2 regions of the Evansella cellulosilytica DSM 2522 genome follow, and region 1 is predicted to be linked to the other one. Evidence: a T-box and tRNA genes for the amino acid it is inferred to sense, from the RefSeq annotation. Region 1 holds a T-box; the other holds one or more tRNA genes.
The links. The T-box of region 1 lies ahead of metG (methionine--tRNA ligase). A T-box ahead of a tRNA ligase gene usually reads a tRNA of that ligase, here a tRNA-Met.
Positions count from the first base shown of each region.

Region 2: it encodes a tRNA-Met, which carries the amino acid that the T-box ahead of metG (methionine--tRNA ligase) is inferred to sense. The anticodon was not compared.

Region 1 covers NC_014829.1:51,548-57,988, forward strand. The annotation lists gene BCELL_RS00205 (tRNA1(Val) (adenine(37)-N6)-methyltransferase) at 1-230, shown strand, start outside; gene rsmI (16S rRNA (cytidine(1402)-2'-O)-methyltransferase) at 257-1,138, shown strand; gene BCELL_RS00215 (transition state genes transcriptional regulator AbrB) at 1,445-1,729, opposite strand; T-box leader at 2,153-2,408, shown strand; gene metG (methionine--tRNA ligase) at 2,526-4,496, shown strand; gene BCELL_RS00225 (TatD family hydrolase) at 4,598-5,365, shown strand; gene BCELL_RS00230 (resuscitation-promoting factor) at 5,584-6,441, shown strand, end outside.
Region 2 covers NC_014829.1:1,108,192-1,114,632, forward strand. The annotation lists rRNA gene BCELL_RS05035 (16S ribosomal RNA) at 1-22, shown strand, start outside; rRNA gene BCELL_RS05040 (23S ribosomal RNA) at 336-3,268, shown strand; rRNA gene rrf (5S ribosomal RNA) at 3,338-3,453, shown strand; tRNA gene BCELL_RS05050 (tRNA-Asn) at 3,462-3,537, shown strand; tRNA gene BCELL_RS05055 (tRNA-Ser) at 3,541-3,633, shown strand; tRNA gene BCELL_RS05060 (tRNA-Glu) at 3,645-3,719, shown strand; tRNA gene BCELL_RS05065 (tRNA-Val) at 3,870-3,945, shown strand; tRNA gene BCELL_RS05070 (tRNA-Met) at 4,207-4,283, shown strand; tRNA gene BCELL_RS05075 (tRNA-Asp) at 4,339-4,414, shown strand; tRNA gene BCELL_RS05080 (tRNA-Phe) at 4,448-4,523, shown strand; tRNA gene BCELL_RS05085 (tRNA-Thr) at 4,534-4,609, shown strand; tRNA gene BCELL_RS05090 (tRNA-Tyr) at 4,672-4,756, shown strand; tRNA gene BCELL_RS05095 (tRNA-Trp) at 4,777-4,850, shown strand; tRNA gene BCELL_RS05100 (tRNA-His) at 4,874-4,949, shown strand; tRNA gene BCELL_RS05105 (tRNA-Gln) at 4,960-5,034, shown strand; tRNA gene BCELL_RS05110 (tRNA-Gly) at 5,042-5,116, shown strand; tRNA gene BCELL_RS05115 (tRNA-Cys) at 5,123-5,197, shown strand; tRNA gene BCELL_RS05120 (tRNA-Leu) at 5,228-5,316, shown strand; tRNA gene BCELL_RS05125 (tRNA-Leu) at 5,358-5,442, shown strand; gene BCELL_RS05130 (DUF1871 family protein) at 5,609-5,866, shown strand; gene BCELL_RS05135 (sigma-70 family RNA polymerase sigma factor) at 6,176-6,441, shown strand, end outside.

The DNA of each region.
Region 1 (6,441 bases):
TGCATCGTCCAGAACGTGTAGTGGAAATAATAACGTTAATGACAAAATATCAACTCGAACCGAAACGAATACAGTATGTTCATCCAAAAAAGGATAGAGAAGCAAATATGGTATTAATTGAAGGTTCACGAGCTGGAAAACCAGGGATAAAGACATTACCTCCGTTTATCGTATACGGTGATGGGAAAGAATTTACAGAGGAATTTAATAAATATTATCATGAAAAATAAATGGCGCTTAGAAGGGAAGACCAATCATGTTTATACAGCAAAGCTTTCGGAGTAACGATGAGGCAGGTTGTTTATATCTTGTTCCTACACCGATAGGAAATCTTCAAGATATGACATATAGAGCAGTGGATGTATTAAAAGGTGTAAATGTTATCGCAGCTGAAGACACAAGGCATACAAAAAAGTTATGCCATGTGTTTTCTATTGATACCCCGTTAATTAGTTATCATGAACATAATAAAAAAGAACGAGAAAACTATTTAGTAGAGCGAGTAAAGTCAGGAGAGAAAATTGCTTTAGTGAGTGATGCTGGTATGCCAGCTATTTCTGATCCGGGGTCTGATCTTGTTGCTAGGTTTACAGCTGAAGGGCTATCAGTCATTGCTTTACCTGGGGCAAATGCGGCATTAACAGCATTAATTGCGTCTGGCTTATCTACAGATGAGTTTACTTTTTTAGGATTTTTAAATAGAAAGAAAAAAGAAAGAGAGACAACACTAAAAAGATGGCAAGCATCATTGAGCACCCTCATCTTATATGAGGCTCCGCACAGATTAAAGGAAACTTTAGAAGCGGTACGAGAAGTATTAGGGAATAGACAAATAGCATTATGCCGTGAGATCACGAAACAGTATGAAACATTTGTACGAGGAAGAATCGAAGAGGTTTTATCACATATTGAGCAAGAAGGTATAAAGGGAGAATGTGTAATTATACTATCAGGCGCAACAGAAGAAGAGATAGAGCAATTACAGGAAGCTCCTTGGTGGGAATCCCTCTCGATTAAAGAACATGTGCAAGCGTATATTGATGATGAAGAGATGATATCTAAAGATGCAATAAAACGAACAGCAGAGGACCGCGGGTTAAAAAAACGAGATGTTTATCAGAAATATCATATAAACTAACGATGCATTGATTAGTATTAGCGTAGATGACCTAAAATTTTTCAGCCAATGAAACTATAATTGGCTGAAAAATTAAATAAAAAGGGAGACTCTTTAGGTGATAATCAACCTTTTGAGTCTCCCTCTTTATAAAGGATATGAATGTTTAAATTTTGCGGTGGAAATGATGCTACGCGTATTAGCGAGAAGAGCACTCAATACTACTTTAAAGACTAGCATCATTTCTTGATCGCTTCTAAGAAAAGACTAAAAACGAGCTTCGTCAAGCTCGTTTTTAGTCTTTTCTTATTAAGTATAAATAAAGTTCTAGTCTTGCTTAGTTAAATAATTTTCAAGCTCACGAATGATTTCTTTTGCACCTTGTGGGCTTAAAATAATTTTTCCATCTGCAATAGATAGGTTGTCGTCAGAAACTTCTCCAGTTACTTGACAAGTCATATTTGGCTTATATTTCTTCAAAACGATTTTTTCATCGTCTACATATATTTCTAGAGCATCTTTTTCAGCAATATCAAGTGTACGACGTAGTTCAATTGGAATAACAACTCTCCCTAATTCGTCAACTTTACGCACAATTCCAGTAGATTTCATACAATAAATTCTCCTCTCAATTAATATATCTTGATGTTATTTGTCATATCATGTCATTTTTCGACAAAATTCTATTAAACTTAGAATACCAAGTTTTCCAAAAGAAGTCAATTGAAAAATACTCTATATTTGTAAATTTAAATAGATATTTGTCGAATACGCAAAAGATTATAAAAAAGATGTTATTTTTTTATGTGAATTACAAAATCTTTTATAAAAAGTACTTACTCCTTTCTGTAAATTTGGAAAATGAGTATTGACTATATACCCTAAACTACATAGGCAAAACCTTTTTTTTCATATTTTTCCATAAAAGAAGTTTTAAAGCAGTAAAACTCGTGTTACACCTTGACATGGAACACGTTGATTATGTATATTTTGTAGAGTAAGATGGCATTTTATAAACCATGAAATTTACATATCATATGTCCAATGACAGGATGAGTAAAAGGTCGTATTTCATGACAGAGAGCCAGGGTAGCTGAAAACTGGTATGAAAAGCACTTTTGAATATGGTCCTTGAGGAATTTTCCTTCGAGCAATTAGGTTGTAAGGGGGAAACGTATCTAAGCGTTATTTAGTTAGCTACGACTATATTGTGTAGCTTCAGAGGCTGTCAAAGGATAAAGTAGACAGTGAATCTGGGTGGTACCACGTGAGTGTAACTTTCGTCCCAAGTTGGATGAGAGTTTTTTTATTTTTAACAAGTTATTTACAGGAAATCTTATGTTTTATTGTTTTTAAGTGTTGAATAACAGGAATACTAGTAAAAGGGAAAAGTTAGGAGGATGTGAATATGAGCGAAGCAAGGAAAACGTTTTATTTAACAACACCAATTTATTACCCGAGTGATAAACTACATATCGGCCATGCTTATACAACTGTGGCTGGGGATGCGATGGCCAGATATAAAAGGTTACGTGGTTACGATGTGATGTTCTTAACAGGTACTGATGAGCACGGCCAAAAAATTGAACGTAAAGCAGAGGATAAAGGTGTTTCACCACAGCAATTTGTTGATGATATTGTTAAAACGATTAAGAGTCTATGGTCTAAGCTAGATATTTCCTATGATGATTTTATTCGCACGACGGAGGAGCGTCATAAGAAGGTCGTTCAAAAAATATTTGACCAGCTATTGCAGCAAGGAGATATTTATTTAGATCAGTATGAAGGTCTTTATTGTACACCGTGCGAATCCTTTTTTACAGATTACCAAGCTAAGGATGGAAAATGTCCAGATTGTAGTCGTCCAGTAGAAAAGGTACAAGAAGAGTCGTATTTCTTTCGCATGAGTAAATATGCAGATCGATTACTAAAGTATTATGAAGAAAACCCAGACTTTATCCAACCAGAGTCGAGAAAAAATGAAATGATCAACAATTTCATTAAGCCTGGATTAGAGGATTTAGCAGTTTCAAGAACGTCATTTGATTGGGGTATTAACGTTAAAAGTAACCCAGAGCATGTTGTATACGTGTGGATTGATGCATTATCAAACTATATTACAGCGTTAGGGTACGGCAGTGATGATGAAACATTGTATAAAAAATATTGGCCAGCAGATGTACACTTAGTTGGTAAGGAAATTGTACGTTTCCATACGATTTATTGGCCTATTATGTTAATGGCTTTAGATTTACCATTACCAAAGAAAGTTTTCGGTCACGGATGGCTATTAATGAAGGACGGTAAGATGTCTAAATCCAAAGGCAATGTAGTCGATCCAGTACCACTCATTGAAAGGTATGGACTTGATGCTCTACGCTACTACCTACTAAGAGAAGTGCCTTTTGGTTCAGATGGAACATTTACTCCAGAAGGCTTCGTCGATCGAGTGAACTATGATTTGGCCAATGATTTAGGGAATTTATTAAATCGTACAGTGGCGATGATCAATAAGTATTTTGATGGAGAAATGCCAAAGTATATTAAGAATGCAACATCATACGATGAATCATTAGTCGACCACGTCAATGCAACAGTAAAGAAGGTTGAGGATGCCATGGAGGACATGGAATTTTCCGTTGCATTAACAGCGATTTGGCAGCTTGTAAGTCGTACAAACAAGTATATAGATGAAACACAGCCTTGGATTATAGCGAGAGACGAAACAGCAAAAGAACAATTAGGTTCTGTCATGTATCATCTTGCAGAATCGCTTCGATATATTTCCATCTTGATTCAGCCGTTCTTAACAGAAGCACCAAAGAAAATTTGGGAGCAGTTAGGGATTACAGAAGATCAAACAGTATGGAGCACATTACAGGACTTTGGAAAAACTGAAAGTGGAACAAAGGTTGTAACAAAGGGAGAACCGCTTTTCCCTCGACTTGATGTAAAGGAAGAAATAAAGCACATCATCGTTTCAATGGGTGGAGAAGTGATATCAGAAGAAGAGGAAAAAAATAAAAAACAGCAAGACAAAGCTGCTCCAGAAGTCGAGGAGATTACGATAGATGACTTTACAAAAGTTGAATTAAGAGTAGCGGAAGTCATGAAAGCTGAAAAGGTGAAAAAAGCAGATAAGCTACTAAAAATCCAGCTAGATTTAGGTTATGAGCAGCGACAAGTAGTCTCTGGAATTGCAAAATATTATACACCAGAAAATTTGGTAGGTAAAAAAGTAATATGTGTAACAAACCTTAAACCGGTAAAGCTTCGCGGGGAGCTTTCGCAAGGAATGATCCTTGCAGCATCTGAAGGAGATCAGCTTACTTTAGCGACAATAGGAGAGTCATTACCAAATGGTGCGAAGGTAAAATAAAGGAGTAGTTTTACTAATGAAATGAAAAGTGTCTCAGAAGGTATGATTACCATTTGAGACACTTTCTTACTATAACAAATAGAAAAAGGAGCATAGTAAACATGTTATTTGATACACACGTACACTTAAATGCAGATCAATATGAAGAAGATGTAAACGAAGTGATAGAGCGAGCTTTGGCTAACGAAGTTACAAACATGGTCGTTGTTGGCTTTGATGAGAAAACGATACCGAAAGCAATACAGTTAGCTGAAACGTATGACTTTATATATGCGGCTGTTGGATGGCATCCTGTCGACGCCATCGACTTTGAAGAGCGTCATTTACAGTGGTTAAAAGAGCTTTCGTCACATGAAAAAGTTGTAGCTATTGGTGAAACAGGCTTAGATTATCATTGGGATAAATCACCTAAGTCCGTACAAAAAGAAGTTTTTCGCAAGCAGATTCAATTAGCAAAAGAAGTAAAGTTGCCACTTATTATTCATGATAGAGAAGCCCATCAAGATATTGTAAATATATTGAAGGAGGAAGATGCACAAGAAGTAGGAGGTATCATGCACTGCTTCGGTGGTGATTTACATATAGCGAAACAGTGTCTAGACTTACGTTTCCATATATCTTTTGGGGGACCTGTTACTTTTAAAAACGCCCAGCTTCCAAAGGATGTTGCTAAAGAAATACCAATGGATCGTATTTTAGTTGAAACTGATGCACCATATCTAGCGCCACACCCATACAGAGGAAAAAGAAATGAACCAGCTTATGTAAAGCTAATAGCAGAAAAAATAGCTGAGCTAAAAGAAATAAATGTAGTCGATTTTGCAAAAATGACAACTGAAAATGCAAAAAAACTTTTCGGAATAAAGTGACATAGATTGATAGCGGATATTAAATAACAATGTCTAAAATAATCACGGAAATGTATTGTTCTACATAGCATGTACAAAACATAAAATAGTTGTGTCGAGAAGTTTCCCTACCAATATTTTTGGAAATACTAGATAATGGCAAGGATGATTCACAACAATTATGTTGACAAGATGGTGGCTCTGTCATATAATTTGGATTCTGAAGGAGGGGTTCAACCATGACTCAATGGATGAAGCAATTTTTCTCTCGTCTTTCATGGAGAAAATTTGCCATATCCAGTGTTGGCCTCCTAACGTTGATGGGAATTCTCGTATTCGCTATCTATGAGGCTACGAAAATATCAGTTACCGTTGAGGTAGATGATGAGCAAGAAACGATTTACACTCATGCATCAACAGTTGGAGAGGTTTTAAAGGAGCGCGGGATAGAAGTAGGCGTTCACGATTACATCGAACCATCCCTAGATACAGTAATCAATGACGCAACAGAAATTGTATATATACCAGCACAACAAGTGATTGTCACAATTGATGGAAACGAAGAGGAAGTATGGACAATTGCTAGTAACGTTAAACAATTATTGGACGAATTAGATGTTGAAGTGAATGAACACGATGTCATCAGCCCATCGTTACATGAAGCTATTACGAGTAATATGACTATTACTTATGAAGAAGCATTTAAAGTAATAGTACATAGTGACGGTGAGGAAAAAGAATTTTGGACAACTTCGACAACGGTCGCTGACTTTTTAGAGAGAGAAAATTTCACCTTAGGTGAATTAGACCGAGTAGAGCCATCTTTAGAAGAAAAACTCGACGAGGAAGTAGAACTTAATGTAGTTCGTGTAGAAAAAGTCACCGATGTTGTGGAAGAAACTGTAGACTTTGCCACAGTAAGAAGAAACGATTCATCATTAGAGCAAGGCTCTGAAGAAGTCGTACAAAATGGTCAAGAAGGTCGCATTGAAAAACACTATGAGGTCATTTTTGAAGATGGAGAAGAAGTTTCTCGAGAGTTAGTGAAAGAGGAGAAAGTACGTGACAGCGAAGATAGAATCGTCGCCGTAGGTACA
Region 2 (6,441 bases), 1.1 Mb from region 1:
GTGGGGATGGATCACCTCCTTTCTAAGGAGCAGTTATTTTCTACAACAACTGTAGAAACATAAAGCTCATTACTTTTGAACTTCGCTTTGGACTTTTTGTTTAGTTTTGAAGGGTTAAACCTTCAATTATATAGTGTTGTGTGTATCAGGTTTAACTGATTTAGCACATTTACTTACATTTCGAACGCTTACGCGTTTTGAATTTGTCCTTTGAAAACTAGATAACAAAAACTGATTTAAATGATCACCAGTAGATATCAATAGAAGTCTATTCTTCTAACGAAATCAACTGTGTGTCTTAGTTAAGGCGAATGTAAGACGCCACACTTTTTAGTGGTTAAGCTAGAAAGGGCGCACGGTGAATGCCTTGGCACTAGGAGCCGATGAAGGACGGGACGAACACCGATATGCTTCGGGGAGCTGTAAGTAAGCTTTGATCCGGAGATTTCCGAATGGGGGAACCCACCATCCGTAATGGGATGGTATCCATACCTGAATACATAGGGTATGAGAAGGCAGACCTGGGGAACTGAAACATCTTAGTACCCAGAGGAAGAGAAAGCAAATGCGATTTCCTGAGTAGCGGCGAGCGAAACGGAATTAGCCCAAACCAAGAGGCTTGCCTCTTGGGGTTGTAGGACACTCCATACGGAGTTACAAAGAAACAGCGTAGGTGAAGCGATCTGGAAAGGTCTGCGAGACAAGGTAACAGCCCTGTAGCCGAAACGTTGTTTCCTCCGGAGTGTATCCTGAGTACGGCGGGACACGTGAAACCCCGTCGGAATCCGGGAGGACCATCTCCCAAGGCTAAATACTCCCTAGTGACCGATAGTGAACCAGTACCGTGAGGGAAAGGTGAAAAGCACCCCGGGAGGGGAGTGAAAGAGATCCTGAAACCGTGTGCCTACAAGTAGTTGGAGCCCGTTAATGGGTGACAGCGTGCCTTTTGTAGAATGAACCGGCGAGTTACGATAACGTGCGAGGTTAAGTTGAAGAGACGGAGCCGCAGCGAAAGCGAGTCTGAATAGGGCGCCATAGTACGTTGTTGTAGACCCGAAACCGTGTGATCTACCCATGTCCAGGGTGAAGTCCAGGTAACACTGGATGGAGGCCCGAACCCACGCACGTTGAAAAGTGCGGGGATGAGGTGTGGGTAGGGGTGAAATGCCAATCGAACACGGAAATAGCTGGTTCTCCCCGAAATAGCTTTAGGGCTAGCCTCGAGGTGAGAGTATTGGAGGTAGAGCACTGATTGGACTAGGGGTCCCCACAGGATTACCGAATTCAGTCAAACTCCGAATGCCATTTACTTATCCTCGGGAGTCAGACTGCGAGTGCTAAGATCCGTAGTCAAGAGGGAAACAGCCCAGACCATCAGCTAAGGTCCCAAAGTATACGTTAAGTGGAGAAGGATGTGGAGTTGCTTAGACAACCAGGATGTTGGCTTAGAAGCAGCCACCATTGAAAGAGTGCGTAATAGCTCACTGGTCGAGTGACTCTGCGCCGAAAATGTACCGGGGCTAAACGTATCACCGAAGCTATGGATTGTCCTTACGGACAGTGGTAGGGGAGCGTTCCAAGGGCGTTGAAGCATGACCGGAAGGACATGTGGAGCGCTTGGAAGTGAGAATGCCGGTATGAGTAGCGAAAAGAGGGGTGAGAATCCCCTCCGTCGAAAGCCTAAGGTTTCCTGAGGAAGGCTCGTCCGCTCAGGGTAAGTCGGGACCTAAGCCGAGGCCGAAAGGCGTAGGCGATGGCAAACAGGTTGAAATTCCTGTACCACCACGTCACCGTTTGAGCAACGGGGGGACGCAGGAAGGTAGGGTAAGCGCACTGATGGATATGTGCGTCGAAGCAGTGAGGCTGACAAGTAGGCAAATCCGCTTGTCATAAGGCTGAGCTGTGATCGCGAGGGAAATTATAGTACCGAAGTTCCTGATCCTACACTGCCAAGAAAAGCCTCTAGCGAGGTGACTGGTGCCCGTACCGCAAACCGACACAGGTAGGCGGGAAGAGAATTCTAAGACGCGCGGGAGAACTCTCGTTAAGGAACTCGGCAAAATGACCCCGTAACTTCGGGAGAAGGGGTGCTCTATTAGGGTGTATGCCCGAGAGAGCCGCAGTGAATAGGCCCAAACGACTGTTTATCAAAAACACAGGTCTCTGCCAAGCCGTAAGGCGAAGTATAGGGGCTGACACCTGCCCGGTGCTGGAAGGTTAAGAGGAGGGGTTATCCTTCGGGAGAAGCTCTGAATTGAAGCCCCAGTAAACGGCGGCCGTAACTATAACGGTCCTAAGGTAGCGAAATTCCTTGTCGGGTAAGTTCCGACCCGCACGAAAGGTGCAACGATTTGGGCACTGTCTCAACGAGAGACCCGGTGAAATTATATTACCTGTGAAGATGCAGGTTACCTGCGACAGGACGGAAAGACCCCATGGAGCTTTACTGTAGCTTGATATTGGATTTTGGTACAACTTGTACAGGATAGGTAGGAGCCTTGGAAGCCGGAGCGCTAGCTTCGGTGGAGGCGTCGGTGGGATACTACCCTGGTTGTACTGGAATTCTAACCTCGGTCCGTAATCCGGATCAGGGACAGTGTCAGGTGGGCAGTTTGACTGGGGCGGTCGCCTCCTAAAAAGTAACGGAGGCGCCCAAAGGTTCCCTCAGAATGGTTGGAAATCATTCGTAGAGTGCAAAGGCATAAGGGAGCTTGACTGCGAGACATACAGGTCGAGCAGGGACGAAAGTCGGGCTTAGTGATCCGGCGGCACCGTATGGAAGGGCCGTCGCTCAACGGATAAAAGCTACCCTGGGGATAACAGGCTAATCTCCCCCAAGAGTCCACATCGACGGGGAGGTTTGGCACCTCGATGTCGGCTCATCGCATCCTGGGGCTGAAGTAGGTCCCAAGGGTTGGGCTGTTCGCCCATTAAAGCGGTACGCGAGCTGGGTTCAGAACGTCGTGAGACAGTTCGGTCCCTATCCGTCGCAGGCGTAGGAAATTTGAGAGGAGCTGTCCTTAGTACGAGAGGACCGGGATGGACACACCGCTGGTGTACCAGTTGTTCCGCCAGGAGCATAGCTGGGTAGCTACGTGTGGAAGGGATAAGTGCTGAAAGCATCTAAGCATGAAGCCCCCCTCAAGATGAGATTTCCCATCACGTAAGTGAGTAAGATCCCTCAGAGATGATGAGGTTGATAGGTCTCATGTGGAAGCATGGCGACATGTGAAGCTGAGAGATACTAATCGATCGAGGGCTTAACCAAACTTTATTAAGACGATCATTTAATCAGAAAATGTTATCTAGTTTTGAGAGGATAAACTCTCATAAATAGTCCAGTGACGATAGCGGAGAGGTCACACCCGTTCCCATGCCGAACACGGTAGTTAAGCTCTCCAGCGCCGATGATAGTTGGGGGTTTCCCCCTGTGAAAGTAGGACGTTGCTGGGCGCTTATATTCCACAGTAGCTCAGTTGGTAGAGCAATCGGCTGTTAACCGATCGGTCGTAGGTTCGAGTCCTACCTGTGGAGCCATAAGGAGAGCTGTCCGAGTGGCCGAAGGAGCACGATTGGAAATCGTGTAGGCGGTTTAGAGCCGTCTCGAGGGTTCAAATCCCTCGCTCTCCGCCAGAAAAACATCTGGCCCGTTGGTCAAGTGGTTAAGACACCGCCCTTTCACGGCGGTAACACGGGTTCGAATCCCGTACGGGTCACCAATTAATTATTCGGATACTGCGGAGGATTAGCTCAGCTACGAGCGAAACTTCATTGAAACAACTACGAGTTGTCTCGACGGATAAAACCACAGAGCATTACTAGTAGAGGAAGAGACAGGGACTTCCCTGAAATAGCATCATCAACGCTGCGGAGGATTAGCTCAGCTGGGAGAGCACCTGCCTTACAAGCAGGGGGTCGGCGGTTCGATCCCGTCATCCTCCACCATCAATTTTTCTTCACATTATTATTTGTGAGAACATACATTACAAATGTATGAGATATAATGATTCAGTTTTTAAATACAGATCAAGTGAAAGTTCAATACAACATCCGTAATCTTTATAACGTCGCGGGGTGGAGCAACGAGCAGAACATCGTCGAATTAACTACGAGTTGTCTCGACGCATAAACTTCAAAGCGTAGCTAGAAGAGGAAGAGACAGTAAGAAACTACAAAGTATTACAACATCCGTAATCTTTATAACGTCGCGGGGTGGAGCAGTCTGGTAGCTCGTCGGGCTCATAACCCGAAGGTCGGTGGTTCAAATCCGCCCCCCGCAACCAAATTTTTAACAGAAGATAAACAAACATTGTTATAAAAAATAAGTACTAATATTTAGGTCCCGTGGTGTAGCGGTTAACATGCCTGCCTGTCACGCAGGAGATCGCGGGTTCGATTCCCGTCGGGACCGCCATTTTTTATTAAGTATTAGAGTACAAATGAAAATGGCTCGGTAGCTCAGTCGGTAGAGCAATGGACTGAAAATCCATGTGTCGGCGGTTCGATTCCGTCCCGAGCCACCATTTTATATTTGCTGGCCTAGCTCAATTGGTAGAGCAACTGACTTGTAATCAGTAGGTTGGGGGTTCAAGTCCTCTGGCCAGCACCAGTAATTAAATTTTTCCCTTGACTATTATTAAAACTTTTTGTAACATAATAATTGTCTCTCTCGGAGGGGTAGCGAAGTGGCTAAACGCGGCGGACTGTAAATCCGCTCCCTCAGGGTTCGGCGGTTCGAATCCGTCCCCCTCCACCATTTATTTTTACTACCGTTTTAGGGGCATAGTTTAACGGTAGAACAGAGGTCTCCAAAACCTCCAGTGTGGGTTCGATTCCTACTGCCCCTGCCAGAGTATAACAACTGAAGATTATGGCGGTTGTGGCGAAGTGGTTAACGCACCGGATTGTGGTTCCGGCATTCGTGGGTTCGATTCCCATCAGCCGCCCCATATTTTTTAATGGGCTATAGCCAAGCGGTAAGGCAACGGATTTTGATTCCGTCATGCGCAGGTTCGAATCCTGCTAGCCCAGCCATTATTTTGCGGGAGTAGTTCAGTGGTAGAACACCACCTTGCCAAGGTGGGGGTCGCGAGTTCGAATCTCGTCTTCCGCTCCATTTATTGGCGGCATAGCCAAGTGGTAAGGCACGGGTCTGCAAAACCCTTATCCCCCGGTTCGAATCCGGGTGCCGCCTCCATGAATAGCATATTTTTTAGCAATAAGTCCTGCCGGGGTGGTGGAATTGGCAGACACACAGGACTTAAAATCCTGCGGTAGGTGACTACCGTGCCGGTTCAAGTCCGGCCCTCGGCACCATTTAAATTAGACAAGCTATAGCTATTCAATGAGGCTTTTTAGCCGGTGTGGCGGAATTGGCAGACGCGCACGACTCAAAATCGTGTTCCTCACGGAGTGTCGGTTCGACCCCGACCACCGGTACCATATAAATAATATACGTTAATATTAAAATAACCAGTTAACTCATAAATGTTGATATATCAATGTTTATGAGTTTTTTTATGTTTTCGAGTATAACATGGAAAAGGGGGCGATTTACACACATTTTCCACAAGGATGTGTATTAATTGCCTATAAGGAGGAGATTAATATGGAAAGATCGGCTAACAATGTTGTAACTAAGCACGTGAATAATTGGGATCCAGAACTACTTTTAGAAATGGGAGCTCCTGATGATGAGTACGAATTTGAGATCGAGCGTATAACGAAAGAAATATCACGCTGCCAAGATGAAATTGAAGTGGCAGAAGTTATTAAAGACATTTTTGATGATTCGTTTGGTAGGGATTTTCCCCTTGAAGAGTGTCTTGAAATAGCTAAAAAGATATGGGTTAATTTACATAACTAAAGTGACAGCAGGTCATTTATAATTACCCTCGGCTGAAAAATAGAGTAGAGTTGCGTTGCTGATTTAAAGTCCCCGCCCTCCTATACAGTACTTTGGGGGCGTGCACTTTGTTTATATTAAGTTAATGATAAGAAGCTCTTACTATAAGTAGTGTTTATACATAGTATTTGGACAAAAAGAACTATCCAACCTTTTCGAAAAGCTAAGACTACTAAAATATAAATAGAAATTATAGAATTAGTGCATCCGAATCATGTCAAATTTCGTCAAAGAGGTGGATTGAAAGTATTGGGAGAGGGGGAGGGCTATGTGTCTGTCTTAAATAGGCAAGATACAATGGATGATGTTTTTCTTGAAGTACTTATTAATCAATATTATGAGGCTCTTGTGAATGTCTCATACACCTATGTGAAAAATTGGAGTACTGCGGAAGATATTGTTCAGGATGTATTTATCAAGATCTTAAATAGTTATCATCTTTTTGAAAACCGATCATCTATTAAAACATGGTTGTATAAGATTACAATGAATAAATCGAAAGATTATTTGAGGAAAACATATTTTAAAAGAGTTGT